DNA from 2 places in the Nocardiopsis sp. SBT366 genome. Region 1 is predicted to be linked to the other one. Evidence: predicted binding sites of a transcription regulator. Region 1 holds the regulator's gene; the other holds the start of a gene.

Region 1 (7,718 bases):
CAACTTCCGCCTGCGCGACTGGCTGCTGTCCCGCCAGCGCTACTGGGGTACCCCGATCCCGATCGTCCACTGCCCCTCCTGCGGCGAGGTGGCCGTCCCCGACGAGCAGCTGCCGGTCACCCTGCCCGACCTCCAGGGCGCCGAGCTGGCCCCCAAGGGCATCTCTCCGCTGGCCGCCGCCAAGGAGTGGCTGCACGTGGACTGCCCGTCCTGCGGCGGTCCGGCCGAGCGCGACACCGACACCATGGACACCTTCGTGGACTCGTCCTGGTACTTCCTCCGCTACATCTCCTCGCACCTGGACACGGCCCCCTTCGACACCGACGAGGTGAACAAGTGGGGCCCCGTCGACCACTACATCGGCGGCAAGGAGCACGCGACGCTGCACCTGCTGTACGCGCGCTTCTTCACCAAGGTCCTGTACGACATGGGCATGGTCGGCTTCACCGAGCCCTTCCGCCGTCTGACCAACCAGGGCCAGGTCATCAACGAGGGCCGGGCGATGTCCAAGTCGCTGGGCAACGGCGTGGACCTGGGCAGGGAGATCGACGCCTACGGTGTGGACGCGGTCCGGCTGACCATGCTCTTCGCCTCCCCGCCCGAGGAGGACGTGGACTGGGCGGACGTGTCCGTGGTCGCCGCGCAGAAGTTCCTCAACCGCGCCTATCGGGTGATGAGTGAGGCCGGTGCGGGCAGCACTCCCGGAACGGACCTCTCCACAGGCGACACCGATCTGCGGCGCTTCACGCACCGCTCCATCGACCAGATCACCGCCCTGGTCGAGGACAAGCGCTTCAACGTCGCCATCGCCCGCTGCATGGAGCTGGTCTCGGCCGCCCGCAAGGCGATCGACTCCGGTCCCGGCGCCGCCGACCCGGCCGTCCGTGAGGCCGCTGAGTTCGTGGCCGTCGCCCTGTCCCTGTTCGCGCCCTACGTCGCGGAGGAGGGCTGGGAGAAGCTGGGCCACAGCGGCTCGGTGGCCGTCGGCAACTGGCCCGAGGCCGACCCGGCGCTGCTGGTCCAGGAGTCCGTCACCTGCGTGGTGCAGGTGCAGAGCAAGGTCCGCGACAAGCTGTCGGTGTCCCCCGACATCGACGCCGCCGAGCTGGAGCGCCTGGCCCTGGCCTCGGAGAAGGCCCAGAGCTTCATCGGTGACAAGACCGTGCGCAAGGTGATCGTCCGCGCGCCCAAGCTGGTGAACATCGTCGTCGGTTGATCCGTCGCACGGGGCGGTGGTCGCGCTGGCGACCACCGCCCTCTACCTTGGGCGTGACAACTGATTGGGAGGCGGTGGCCGGGTGGGCTCTGCGACGGGTTCCGGACCCAGACCCTGGGTGCGGGCGGCGATCGTGGTGACGGGCACGGTGGCGGTCTCCGCCGCCGCCGTCGGAGGCGGTCTCTGGTTCACGGGGAACGACCCGGACCAACCCCGGGGCGGTGACGCCCACACCACGGCGCCACCGTGCGGCGTGGTCCCGGAGGAGGCGATCACCGAGGCGCTGCCCGGTGCCGTCCTGGAAACGGACGACGGCGGCCCCCTCGCGGGCGGCGAGGGCACCGAGTGCGTGTGGACCACGGCCGGACTCGACGCCGAGGAGCAGGGTGTGCTGCGGGTGGACCTGTCCGCGCGCTTCACCGACGCCTCCGCCGAACCGGCCGTGACCGGCGACGAGTCCGCCTCCCGGGCCCAGACCGCGATGGCCCCGGCTCGCGGTCGTTCCGTGGTCCTGGGATCCGGCGCCGAGGCGGAGGTCTGGCGCGGCCAGGTCCCCGGTACCGCCGAACTCGCCTTCCACAGCGACAACCTGCTGGTCCGCGTCTCCTACAGCGCCATGGACGAGGACGACCCCGTGTCCTACGACCGCGCCAGCGAGACCGTCGTCGCCTTCGCCGAACAGCTGGGAGAGGCCCTGTGAGCACCCCCCACTCCGGGCCCCCGCCCGCCTTCGCGCAGTCGGAGGACCCCGGAGCCACCCCGCCGCAGAGCCGGGGACTGGCCGTCACCCTCCTCGTCGTCCTGATCCTGGCCGTGCTGGCGCTCGCCGCATGGCTCACCTGGTACCTGCTGCGCGACAGTGTGGAACTGGGCGAGTTCGAGGCCGCGCCCGAGTGCGGGATCGGTGAGACCGAGACCCTCGAGGAGTCGGTGCCCGGCTACGAGAGTGAGATCGAGGAGACCGTCGGCACCGGCCAGGACCCCTTCGGGGCGGGCTGGCAGTGCCGCTGGGCCACTCCCGAGGGAGCGGGCGCCTCCGTGCCGTCCGCCGCCACCCTCGTCCTGGTCGCCGCCCCGGTCGAGGGTGGCGTGGAGACCGCCGCCGAGACCCTGCGCTCCACCGCCGGGGAGAACGACACCCAGCCCGTGGAGGGCCTGGGGGACGAGGCGCTCACGTGGGTCGAGGACGGCGCCTTCGAAGTGGGATGCGTGGGTGTGCGGGTCTCCAACCTGTACGTGGAGTCCTGCTACACCGCCGCCACCGACTACGACGCGATCGGTTCCATGGACGGTGAGGCCGCCGCCGAGGAGGCCGAGCTCCTCGCCCGCGCCGTCGTCGACGAGCTGCCCGCACCCGCGGACGACTAGCGGATCGTTCCGGGTCGGCTACCAGAGACCGTCGAGGAACCCCTCCAGCGCCGGGGTGACGTCGGGGGAGAAGGCACGGTCCGCGTCGAGGGCGGCGGCCCCGGGGGAGTCGTCGTACTCGCGCAGGATGTGGTCGACCCCCGACAGGTCCACCCGCTCGGCGCCGTCCAGGCCGGTCATGAGCCGGTCGACCTCCTCCTCGTTCACCTGGGCGTCCTGGTCGCCCCACAGGACCAGCACCGGGGTGTCCCCGGGCAGGCCCTCGGCCAGTTCCACGGGGTCGAAGGAGTCGATCCAGGTCAGGTAGTCCGCGCTGTTCTCGTCGAACAACCCCGTGGCGTCGCTCTCGGGCAGCTCCCCGCCCGCGCGCACGGCGGCCCGGCCCGCCCGCAGGTCCGAGAGCATCTGCGCCGCGGTCACCTCGCCGACGCCGCCCTGGGCCTCGGCGGTGCGGATCTGCTCGGACACCTGGCGGTCGATGAGGTCCAGCATGCGGGTGCCCGGCGGAGCGGCCAGCACCAGCGCGGGTTCGGCGTCGAGGAGTTCGTGGGCGCGCAGCGCGTACAGGGCACCCTCACTGTGGCCCAGGATGACCGTGCGCTCGGGGTCCACCTCGGGCTGGGCGACCAGCTCCGTGTAGGCGGCGGCCATCTGCCGGTCGAAGACGAGGGGGTCGACCGGCTGGTCGAGGGCCTCCTCCTCGGCCTCGCTCATGTCCGCCGGGTCCGCGCTGCCGAACTTGTCGTAGCGCAGCGAAGCGGCACCCGCACCGCTCAGCACCCGGGCGAGGTTCAGGTTGGTGTTGGCCTCCGGGCGCGCGGCGCCGTTGCCGTCCCGGTCGGTGGGACCGCTGCCGGAGACGATGAGCACCCCCGGGACGGAGCCCTCACCGGCGCCGGAGGGAGCGGTGAAGGTGCCCGGCACCGTGAACCCGCCACCCTCGAAGGAGACCTCGCGCTCCTGCCCGGCCGCACCGGGCAGCGCGGGCCCGTCGCCGTCGCTGGGCGCGCAGGCGGAGACCAGCAGGGCCCCGGCGACCAGGGCCGAGGCCAGGGCGGCGCGGGGTCGGCTCGGGGAAGGGGACACGGGGGCGGAGGCAGGTGTCGACACACCCTCAGCGTATCGGCACGCCCACCACCCCCGGCTCGGGGACCTGGGCTCAGACCCGGCGCATGACCGTGACGACCTTGCCGAGGATGGTGGCCTCGTCTCCCTGGATGGGGTCGTAGGCGTCGTTGCGCGGCATCAGCCACACGTGCCCGTCCGGCTCCCGGCGCAGCACCTTGACGGTGGCCTCGTCGTCCAGCATCGCCGCGACGATGTCACCGTTCTCGGCGGTCTGCTGCTGACGGACCACCACCAGGTCACCATCGGTGATCGCGGCGTCGATCATGGAGTCACCGACCACCGTGAGCATGAACAGACGGCCCTCGCCGACCAGCTGGCGCGGCAGCGCCAGGACGTCCTCCACGGCCTCCTCGGCCAGGATCGGGCCACCGGCGGCGATCCGACCGACCAGCGGCACCGAGGCCGCCCGGGTGGAGTCGGCGGTGAGCTCCTCCTGGGTGAGGGTCTGGGAGGCCTCGCGGCCCGGGGTGCGCAGCTCCACGGCGCGCGGCCGGTTCTGGTCCCGGTGCAGGTAGCCCTTGCGCTGGAGCACCTTGAGCTGGTGCGCCACGCTGGAGGGGCTGGACAGGCCGACCGTGTCGCCGATCTCCCGGATGGACGGCGGGTACCCCCGTTCCCGGACGTAGCGCTGGATGCAGTTGAGGACACTCTGCTGACGTGCGGTGAGCTTGGGGGTGTCGGACCCGGACGGGCCCGGGTCGCCGACGGGCGAAAGAACGGTGGTGGGTCCGGAGCCGACGGCTCCGGGGTTCTCCTCCGGCACGGCCGGGCCTCCTCGGTGTTCGGTTCGGTCAGGGCCTGTGTGTGGCCGGATCGGCCACGCGGACCGGACGGCGAAGCCGGTGTGAAATCAAGGTCAACTTTAGTCGTTGCACACGGTGATATCAAACAAGCGTTCGAGAACGTGTGGACGAGGGCGCGTGGGGATTTCGCATTGTGTTTTCGCGCCCCGATTTCCGGGGGTCCGGACTTATGTGTGTACACGCGCGCCGTGGCCGTTGTCCGGGGAATGTGCGATCCGGTATGGGGTTCGTCTCGCCGTGCCCCGCCGCCACTCCGTGCTCGCGGGAGAGGGGGGAATTCGGTCGGCGCCGAGGTGTGGCGGGCGTCGAGCCGCGCGCCCGCGCCCCCTTATCCTTGGATTCGGCTCCCGGAGCCGCACATCCCCGTTTCCACCTCCTCGAACCCCGTTCCTCGGCCGCCCCTGTTCCAGGGTTTGGGGACACGCCGTCGGCAGGGTTGCGGGTGTCCGCCCCAGCGCCTAGGTTCGACCACAACATCTGGTGTTGACATGGGGGCTGTGGTCAATAAGTTGTGGTTAAGTAGACCTCCAGGGTTGTTGGTCGGGTACAGGAAAGCCAGGTGAACCGGGATGCACTGTCCGTTCTGCCGTCATCCGGACACCAGGGTGATCGACAGCAGGTCCACCGACGACGGCGCGGCCATCCGGCGCCGCAGGACCTGCCCCGTCTGTGAGCGACGCTTCACCACGCAGGAGACCGTCCTGCTGATGGTGGCCAAGCGGTCCGGGGTCACCGAACCCTTCAGCCGCACCAAGATCATCGCCGGGGTGCGCCGCGCCTGCCAGGGCCGCCCCGTCTCCGAGGACGCCCTCGCCAAACTCGGCCAGCGGGTCGAGGAGGAGATCCGCGGCCGGGGTGTGGCCGAGGTGCCCGCCCACGAGATCGGCCTTGCCATCCTGGGTCCCATGCGTGACCTGGACGAGGTCGCCTACCTGCACTTCGCGAGCGTCTACCGTGGGTTCGAGAGCCTCGCCGACTTCGAGGCCGAGATCGCGAGCCTGCGGGAGGACCGCGAGGGGGAGCCCGCGGTCGACACCACCGGGTAACCCCGGCGACCGCCGCATGGTGGGTGGAAAGCCCGGCCGAGACCGTGCCTTCCGCACCACCCCGAACACACATGAACGTCCGCGCGGTCACCGCCGGGTCCGCGCATGACCTTCGGGGGAGAGGTCGCCATGACGCGAAGGACGAACGGCACGACCAGGCGCCGGGGCAAGGGCCTGACGATCGGCCGGGTCAACACCACCGAGGGCGTCCATCCGTACGACACCCTCGAATGGGAACTCCGCGACGTCGTCATGACCAACTGGCGCGACGGCACCGTCAACTTCGAGCAGCACGGCGTCGAGTTCCCCGTCACCTGGTCGGTGAACGCCACCCAGATCGTGACGAGCAAGTACTTCCGGGGGGCCGTCGGCACTCCCGAGCGCGAGTCGAGCCTCAGACAGCTCATCGACCGCGTCGTCGGCGTCTACACCAGAACCGGCCGCGAACACGGCTACTTCGCCTCGGACCAGGACGCCGAGGTCTTCGACCACGAACTCAAGTACGCCCTGGCCCACCAGCTCTTCAGCTTCAACTCCCCGGTCTGGTTCAACGTCGGCACCACCTCCAGGGCCCAGGTCTCCGCGTGCTTCATCCTCTCCGTGGAGGACACCATGGAGTCGATCCTGGAGTGGTACAAGGAGGAGGGGCTCATCTTCAAGGGCGGCTCCGGCGCGGGGGTGAACCTGTCGCGCATCCGCTCCAGCAGGGAGCTGCTGTCCTCCGGGGGCTCCGCCTCGGGGCCGGTCTCCTTCATGCGCGGCGCCGACGCCTCCGCCGGGACCATCAAGTCCGGCGGCGCCACCCGCCGGGCGGCCAAGATGGTGGTGCTCGACGTGGACCACCCCGACATCGAGGAGTTCGTCGGGGCCAAGGCGCGCGAGGAGCTCAAGATCCGCGCGCTCCGGGACGCGGGCTTCGACGTCGACCTGGGCGGCGACGACATGTTCAGCGTCCAGTACCAGAACGCCAACAACTCCGTCCGCGTGTCCGACGCGTTCATGCGCGCGGTGGAGACCGGCTCCGGGTTCGGCCTGACCTCCCGCACCACGGGCGAGGTCATCGCCACCGTCGACGCCAAGGAGCTCTTCCACCGCATGGCCGCCGCCGCGTGGGAGTGCGCGGACCCGGGCATCCAGTACGACGGCACCATCCAGGACTGGCACACCAACCCCGAGACCGGCCGCATCAGCGCGAGCAATCCCTGCAGTGAGTACCTCAGTCTGGACGACTCGTCCTGCAACCTGGCCTCGATCAACCTGCTGAAGTTCCTACGCGAGGACGACACGTTCGACGTCGAGGGGTTCACCCGGCTCACCGAACTCGTGATCACCGCGATGGACATCTCCATCACCTTCGCGGACTTCCCCACGGAGAGGATCGGCGAGACGACACGGGCCTACCGGCAGCTGGGGATCGGGTACGCCAACCTCGGCGCGCTGCTGATGGCCACCGGCCACGCCTATGACTCCGAGGGCGGACGGGCCGTGGCCGCCGCCGTCACCTCGCTGATGACCGCGGCCGCCTACCGCCGAAGCGCCGAACTGGCCGGTGTGGTCGGCCCCTACGACGGATTCGAGCGCAACCAGAGCGCGCACGAACGCGTGATGCGCAAGCACGCGGCCGCCAACGACGACCTGCGCACCATCGGCGCACTGGAGGAGCCCGTCCACGCGGCCGCCACCAAGGAGTGGGAGCGGTGCCTGGAGGTCGGTGAACGCGACGGTTGGCGCAACGCCCAAGCCAGCCTTCTCGCGCCCACCGGGACGATCGGGTTCATGATGGACTGCGACACGACCGGGATCGAACCTGACTTCTCGCTGGTCAAGTACAAGAAGCTGGTCGGCGGCGGAGCCATGCGGATCGTGAACCAGGCGATCCCCCGGGCGCTGCGGAACCTGGGCTACCAGGACGAACAGATCGAGCCGATCGTCGACCACGTGGCCGAGCACGGGCACGTGGTGGACGCCCCCGGGCTCCGACGGGAGCACTACGAGGTGTTCGACTGTGCCATGGGGCGCCGGTACATCGAGCCCATGGGGCACGTGCGCATGATGGCCGCGACCCAGCCGTTCCTGTCCGGGGCGATCTCCAAGACGGTGAACGTGCCCGAGGGAGCCACGGTCGCCGACTTCGAGGGGATCTACTACGAGGGCTGG
Region 2 (7,718 bases), on a different contig from region 1:
CTGTTCGGGGACGACCTCGAACCGGGCACCGCGCACACCGACGCCCGGTCCGGGTAGTCCGCTCAGAGCATCCGACGCAGGATGCGCTCCTTGACCTGGCTGATCGGCGCGTAGGCCACGCGCATGGTGTCCATCAGCAGCGACTTGTCGAGCACCGCCTTGGTGTGCGAGAAGGTGTCGATGGATGCCGCCGAGTGGTAGGCGCCCATACCGCTCTCCCCCACTCCCCCGAAGGGCAGTTCCGGAACGGCCAGGTGCGCGATCGGCAGACCGAAGCCCAGACCGCCCGAGGAGGTCTCGGTGGTCAGGCGGCGCTTGGTGGTCTCGGATTCGGTGAACCCGTACAGCGCCAGCGGCTTGTCGCGTTCGTTGACGAACCGGATCGCCGCGTCCAGGTCGGGCACCCGCACGACCGGCAGGATCGGCCCGAAGATCTCCTCGGCCATCACGGGCGAGTCCGGATCCACGTCGGCCAGGACCGTGGGCGCGATGTAGAGGTCCCCACGGTTGGTGCGCCCGCCCGCGACGACCTTGCCGCTCTCCAGCAGGGCGCTGAGCCGGTCGAAGTGGCGTTCGTTGACGATGCGCCCGTAGTCCGCGCTCTGGGCGGGGTCGGAACCGAACATCTGGGTGATGGCGGCGGCCAGCTCCCGCTGGAGCGTGTCCGCCGTGTCACCGATGGCCAGCACGTAGTCCGGGGCCACACAGGTCTGCCCCGCGTTGGTGAACTTGCCCCAGGCCAGACGGCGGGCCGTGGTGGCCAGGTCCACGCCGGGCTCGACCACCGCAGGGCTCTTGCCGCCCAGTTCCAGGGTGAGGGGGGTCAGGTGCCTGACCGCCGCCGCCATGACGATCCGGGCCACCGCCGAGTTCCCGGTGTAGAAGATGTGGTCGAAGCGCTGCTCCAGGAGGGCGGTGCTCTCGGCGACACCGCCCTCGACCACGGCGACGGCCTGGCTGTCCAGGTAGCGCGGGATCAGGTCGGCCAGCGCAGCCGAGGTGGCCGGGGAGAGCTCGGAGGGCTTGACCACGGCCGCGTTGCCAGCGGCGATCGCCCCGACCAGCGGGGACAGGGCCAGGTTGACGGGGTAGTTCCACGGGCTGATGATCAGCACCGCGCCCAGGGGCTCGCGGACGCGGCGGGCCCTGGCGGGGGCCAGCGCCATCGGGACGGACACCCGCTGGGGGCGCAGCCAGGAGGCCAGGTGTCTCAGGGTGTGGTCGATCTCGTTGACCACGAACCCGATCTCGGTGGTGTGCGCCTCCACGGAGGGCTTGCCCAGGTCGGAGCGGAGGGCCTTCTCCAGGGTGGCGCGTTCCTCGGTGAGCAGACGGCGCAGCGCGCGCAGCTGGGCGCGGCGCCAGGAGAGCGGCTTGGTACGCCCGCTGTCGAAGGTGGCACGCAGCCGGGACACGATCTGGGGGATCTCGGTGATGAGGGTGAGCGGTTCGGAGGCGTTCGTGTGAGCCATGGCCCAAGAATAAACGAAAACGTTTCGTTTCCAAATGCCGTCTCGCATACGATTCGAGTATGACGACGGACCATCTGCCGGAGGCGTCCGCTGGTTCCGCCCAAAGGGGCCGGCCCCGCGACGCCAGCCGGGATCGCGCGCTGATGGACGCCACCCTCACCGAACTCCAGCTGCACGGCTACAGCGGTCTGACCACCGCCGCCGTCGCACGTCGGGCGGGGGTCTCCACCGCCACCCTCTACCGCCGTTGGCGCTCCAAGGAGGACCTGGTGGTGGGTGCCGCCCGGGCCTGGGCGGAGAACCTGGGCCCCGACCACGACCACGGAAGCCTCGCCGCCGACCTCGGCGTGCTGCTCCGGGACAAGGCCGCCGCGTTGGAGGGCCCCTCCGGCCGTCTGTTGCGCGCGGTGCTGGGCGAGGCCGCCCACAACCGGGCCCTGGCCGACGTGCTCTTCGACGCCTTCGTGATCCCCCTCCAGGGCCGGGTGCTCGCCCTGCTCGACCGGGCGGTCGAGCGCCGGGAGATCCCCGAGGTGGAGGACCCCCTGGTGGTCGCGGAACTGGTCATCGGCCCAATGGTCAGCCACACGTTCCTCGTGCCCCCGGAGGCGGGCGGCGGACACGCCGCCACCCCGGGCGCGGACATCGCCGAGCGCCTGCTCCCCTACCTGCTCAGAGCCTTGGGCGCACGACGAGGATGAGGGAGCGCGCGACGCCCCGGATCAACTCACGGCCGTCCTGACCAGGTCGACGATGGCCTGCTCCGCCCGTTCGCCCAGCTCGGTCACGGCGTGGGCCGTGGGCCATCAGGCCGCCCTCGTCGTCGAGGTCGGCCTCCGTGGTGAACCCGAGACCGGAGTGGCGTCCTTTGTCCGCCTGCCCCGCTGCGAAAGAAGCACACGGCCCTGCCCTTCCCAGCGTAGGCGGGCTGCCCGCACCACAGCGTGGGTGACAGTTCCGCGGCGTGTGCGGTGACGATCGCGTGGATCCGCTCAGCCACCGCGCGGTCGGCGGTCTCCATCTCCTCGGCCCTGGCCAGCACGTCGAGCTCGGCCGTGGCCGCCTTGTTGCCGCGGCCAAGCTCGGCCTCCTTCCTCAGCTCGGCGGAGCGCTGTCTCATGGCCGCACGCTCATGCTCGGAGGAGCCGCCCGCCCCCGCGGTGCCCCTGTCTCCGTTCATGGAGGTCTCCCCTGTGTCCGATGGCCCTTGGTGACTCACACGCTGGCCAGGACCGGCCCCGGGGACTTCTCGACTCCTGACCGACACGGCCTTCCGTGGACGGGGATCGTGTTCGCGTCGGGCGTCGGCGCCGGTAAGGGAACCCCCGCGAACCCGAGGAGCGGGAGGCCCCGAGTCCGGCGACCAGGGATCCGCCCCGCCCGCGCTGAAGCGCGCCCACCAACCGCGGCCCCGTACCGGGCCCGGCGGCCACGGGGTTGTACCGGCCCTGGCCTGGGGAGGACGGTGGCGACCCACCGCACGACGCCGACCCGAAAGACGGAGGAACCCTTGTTGCGCTCACCGATCCTCGACTACCTCGACGCCATCATCGAAGACACCGAGCACGTGGTCTCGGGCGCCCGGGCGGACTACATCCCGGAACTGGCCTCCGCCGACCCGGACCGGGTGGCGGTGGCGCTGTGCACGGTGAACGGGACCGTGTACGCGAGCGGGGACGCGAACCACGAGTTCAGCATCCAGTCGATGTCCAAGCCCTTCGCCTACGCGCTGGCGATCGAAGACCACGGCCTGGAGTTCGTCCTCGACCGCGTCGGGGTGGAGCCCAGTGGCGAGGCCTTCAACGAACTGTCCCTGGACCCGGAGACCGGCAGACCCCGTAATCCGATGATCAACGCGGGGGCGATCGTCACCCACGCTCTCGTCGGCGAGGACCACCGCCCCGCCGCGGACCGCGTCCTGGGGCTCTTCTCCGACCTGGCGCAACGGCCGGTGGAGGTCGACGAGGGGCTGGCCGCCTCCGAGCTGGAGACCGGGGACCGCAACCTCGGTCTCGCCTACCTCCTGCACGCCTCCGGAGGTCTGGAGCAGGACCCCGCCGCGGCCGTGGCGGGGTACGTCCGCCAGTGCTCGGCCAACGTCACTGTGCGTGACCTCGCGCTCATGGCCTGCACCCTCGCCAACGGCGGCGTGCAGCCCAACACCGGCCAGCGGTTGTTCGGCAGGCGCACCACCCGGTACCTGCTGAGCGTGATGGCCTCGTGCGGCATGTACGACGCGGCCGGTGACTGGCTCACCAGCGTAGGAATCCCCGCCAAGAGCGGCGTGGCCGGGGGCATCCTCGGCGTGCTGCCCGGCCAGGTCGGGGTCGCGGTGTTCTCCCCGCGTCTGGACGCGCATGGCAACAGCGCGCGCGGCGTGGCCATGATGGAGAGGCTGTCGAAGGACCTGGGCCTGCACCTGATGGAGCCCGGCAGACCCGCCCGCTCGTCGCTGCGCGAGACCCGCAAGGAGGTCGTCGACGGCGAACCGGCCACGGTCTACGTACTCCAGGGCGACATGGTGTTGAGCAGTATCGAGGCCCTGGTGCACGAACTGGTCGAGAACACGCCCTCGACCCACCTGGTGGTGTTCGACATGAGCCGGGTCGACGAGGTGCTGCCGGTGGCCCGCCGCACGTCCGCCGCCATGACCGCCAAGCTGGTCGACACCGGCCACCGGATCATCCTGGTGGACCCGGAGGAGACCGTCCCCGAATTCCAGGACAGCCGAGGCCGCGCGGTGGAGCGCTGGACCCCCGAGCGCCTCGAACGGAGCCAGCTCCAGGGCGGATCCTGAGCCCTATCCGCACCGGCCACGCCGTGGCGGGCCCACACCGGACGTGATCCACAACCCCACCGCACCACTGGACAGACCTTCGAAACCATGTTCGAATTGACCGCATGCGCTGGGAGAACCTCCGAGAGGGAACCAAGAACACCGGGCAGGGGTCACTGTTCGAACCCGCCCCGACCCCACCCGAACGCGGCACCGGGCGGGCCGGTCTGGGCACCCCCGCGCCGGGGCCGGTCCTGGCGGGCCAGGACGGCGAGGCGGTCGCCATCGAGATCCAGGCCCGCAGCATCATCAACCGCGTGCCCGGCGACGACCCGATGTTCCGGTGGACCATCAACCCCTACCGGGGCTGTTCGCACGCCTGCGTGTACTGCTTCGCCAGACGCACCCACGAGTACCTCGACCTCGACAGCGGCCGCGACTTCGACACCCGCATCCTGGTCAAGGTCAACGCCGCCGAACGGTTGCGCGCCGAACTCGCCCGGCCCTCGTGGCGCGGCGAACACATCGCGATGGGCACCAACACCGACCCCTACCAGCGAGCTGAGGGCCGGTACCGGCTGATGCCGGAGATCATCGCGGCGCTCCGCGACACCGCCAACCCCTTCTCGATCCTCACCAAGGGCACCCTGGTCCTGCGCGACCTCCCCCTCCTGGAACAGGCCGCACAGGTCACGAGGGTCGGCATGGCGGTGTCGGTCGGCTCCGTGGACACGAGTGTCTGGCGCACCGTGGAGCCCGGGACCCCGAGCCCCCGCGCACGGCTGGGCGTGGTGCGCGCGCTGAGCGAGCGCGGGCTGGAGTGCTCGGTGCTCATGGCCCCGATCCTGCCCGGGCTGACCGACTCAGCGGAGCAGATCGAGGAGACCGTCGCCGCCATCGCCGAGGCCGGGGCCACCCGCGTCTCCCCTGTCGTACTGCACCTGCGCCCGGGCGCGCGCGAGTGGTACCGGGCATGGCTCACCCGGGAGCACCCGCGCCTGCTGCCGCTCTACCGCGAGCTCTACGGACGAGGCTCCTACGCCTCCGACTCCTACCAGCGGATCGTCACCACGGCCGTCCGCGAGGTCGCCGCCAGACACGGCCTGAACAGACCCGGGTCACCCCGGGACGCCGAGAGGCCGTCCGAACCCTCCGCGCCCCAGGGGCAGCTTTCTCTGGACCTGCCCACGTCGGCCTGAGTGCGAGGCAGGTCTGACACACCGGCGTCGAGGTGGCGGCCACGACCCGGCTCGGTGCGCGGGCGCCGACCCGGTTCCTCTTCGGCTGAGTGCACGCTGACGCACCGAACCAGAAAAGGAGTTCGCGCGAAGCGGCAGATCGGGCCGGACCTGACAGTCAAGGCCCAGGAGCAGCCACGCACGAAAAGCCCCTCCCGCCGAAGCAGGAGGAGGCAACAGGCCCAGGGAAGGTCAATCCCCAAGCGCAGAGAACTGGTTCACCGTGACCACCGCCCACACCGTCACGCCGGCCAGGACCACCCACACTGCCCACATCACCCACAGGGCCCAGTGAGAGCCCACAGCCACCGTGGCTGCGGCCAGAGCGATCGGGGTCATCCCGGTAGATGTCATCAACAGGCCGGTTGATCGTCGGGCTCGTCTCAGGTCCTCGTCCATGAGGAGATCTTAGGAGCGTCGTTCGGCTTCTAGGTCCGGCCGCGTTCCAGTCTTCGTCTGCTTTGCGATGATCTGTGTCGCGGCCAGGCCGGGGGCCGGCTCGGCGGCGCGTCGGACCGGGACCGCTGTCGACGAGCGACCCTGCGCGGAGCCCCGTGACGCTCGGCCGAGCGACCCCCGCATCCCGTTCAGGCCCCGCCGCCCGCTCAAGGCTCCTTTCCCTCAGCCCATGGAGACCGCCCCCGGGCAACGCGCCGCAGGACACGGGTAAGCGGCGGCGCCGGGTTCGGGACCGCATGATGGCGGATGGAGCCAGGACCCCGGAGCCGGAGGAACCGCAATGCGCGAGCGTGACCCCAACCAGCCTCTGACCGTGCGGGTCGGTCACCGCGAACTCGTCATCCGGCGGCGTTACGAGGTGTTCAGCATCCTCAACGACGTCCTGATCGCGCTGTGGTTCATCGCGGGCAGCATCATGTTCCTCTTCCAGGACCTGATGACCGCGGGAACCTGGTGCTTCCTCGCTGGCAGCCTGGAACTGCTGGTCCGGCCGCTCATCCGACTCGGCCGACACCTGCACCTGTCCCGGGTCCGGGCGGGCACGCGCCGCTCCGGGATGGCGCCCGAGACCTCCATGGACTTCTGAGCGCGGCCGGGTGCTCGGCACACGCGGGACCCGCGCCCCGAGCCGGTCAGCCGCCGCCCGTCCGCCCAGGGGCGTAGACGGCGGCAGGAGACGGGCTCAGTTCGTCGGGGCCGTGGCGCCCGAGCCAGAAGCCGTCAGCACGAGGTGACCGGGCGCCACGGACCCCACTCGTTGGACTCCGAGGGGGAACTCTCCGAGTTCCACCACGCGGCTTCGTACTCCTTGCCCTCGTGCACGACACGGGCGCCCTCCGGGTAGGTGGCGCCCTCGGACCAGCCCCCGGAGGTACAGGGAGCGGCCTGCTCCTGCTCCTCCTGCCGGGGCTCCTCGGAGTGCTCCTGGGTCGGCGGAGCGGCGGCCTGCCCTTCCTCTCGATCGTCCTCGGTGCCCGTGTCCTCCTCCTGCCCGGCGTCCTCCTCCTCGTCCTCCTCCGGCCCCGTGGAGATCACGAGCACCACGAGTGCGCCCTCATCGACCACGGCCCCCGGGCCGGGGGTGTGGCTCTCGACCTCGCCCGAGGGCCGCTCGGACTCGGCGGCGTCCTCGACCCGGGACTCCAGGCCGAGTTCGGCCAGCGTGTCGACGGCCTCCTGTTCGGAACCGCCGACCAGGTCGGGAACGGTGACGCCCTCCACGACGGTGAGCACCACGGCGGCGTCGTGGGGAACGGTCTCGCCCTCCTGCGGGTCACTTTCGGTGACCGTTCCAGCGGGCAGGCCCTCGGACGGCTCCTGCACGACCTCGACGTCGGTGAATCCTTCCTCTTCCAGGGCCTCGCGCGCGTCCTGTTCCAGGGAACCGACCACCTCGGGCATCAGGACGGTCAGCGGTCCCGCGGCCACCGACAACCGGACTTCGGCCCCCTCCCCCAGCTCGCGACCGCTCTCCGGACTGGAGGCGGTGACCAGCCCGGCCTCGACGTCGTCGCTGCGCACGTCCCTGTAGGTGACCTCCAGGGCAACCGGTAGTTCCGCCAGAAGGTCGGATGCCTCTGCGGGGGAGAGCCCGACCAGGTCGGGCATGAGCGCGCCGCCGGGCTCGGCGCCCTGTTGGGTGAGGGCCCACAGCGCCGCTCCCCCGACCAGGGCGACGACGAGGGCCAGGGCGGCCCACAGCAGCGTGCGGCGGCGAGGCGGCGAGGTGCCCTCGGAGGTTCCCCGGTCGGCGGGGGCCACACGTGCCACGTG

Evidence for each region. The regulator LexA, encoded in region 1, represses DNA repair genes until DNA is damaged. The targets are predictions, from matches to a motif close to TCGAACANNTGTTCGA.
Region 2: the regulator LexA is predicted to act here: its motif matches at 4,349-4,364, upstream of ADX84_RS12505 (Rv2578c family radical SAM protein).

What each region holds. Positions count from the first base shown of each region.
Region 1 covers NZ_LAVM01000002.1:8,576-16,293, reverse strand. The annotation lists gene leuS (leucine--tRNA ligase) at 1-1,216, shown strand, start outside; gene ADX84_RS00845 (hypothetical protein) at 1,299-1,916, shown strand; gene ADX84_RS00840 (hypothetical protein) at 1,913-2,584, shown strand; gene ADX84_RS00835 (alpha/beta fold hydrolase) at 2,603-3,694, opposite strand; gene lexA (transcriptional repressor LexA) at 3,744-4,475, opposite strand; gene nrdR (transcriptional regulator NrdR) at 5,085-5,561, shown strand; gene ADX84_RS00820 (vitamin B12-dependent ribonucleotide reductase) at 5,691-7,718, shown strand, end outside.
Region 2 covers NZ_LAVM01000034.1:26,676-34,393, reverse strand. The annotation lists gene ADX84_RS12530 (polysaccharide deacetylase family protein) at 1-57, shown strand, start outside; gene ADX84_RS12525 (aldehyde dehydrogenase family protein) at 63-1,472, opposite strand; gene ADX84_RS12520 (TetR/AcrR family transcriptional regulator) at 1,532-2,173, shown strand; gene ADX84_RS12510 (glutaminase) at 2,986-4,269, shown strand; gene ADX84_RS12505 (Rv2578c family radical SAM protein) at 4,374-5,447, shown strand; gene ADX84_RS26025 (hypothetical protein) at 5,679-5,885, opposite strand; gene ADX84_RS12500 (YrhK family protein) at 6,226-6,531, shown strand; gene ADX84_RS12495 (PASTA domain-containing protein) at 6,666-7,718, opposite strand, start outside.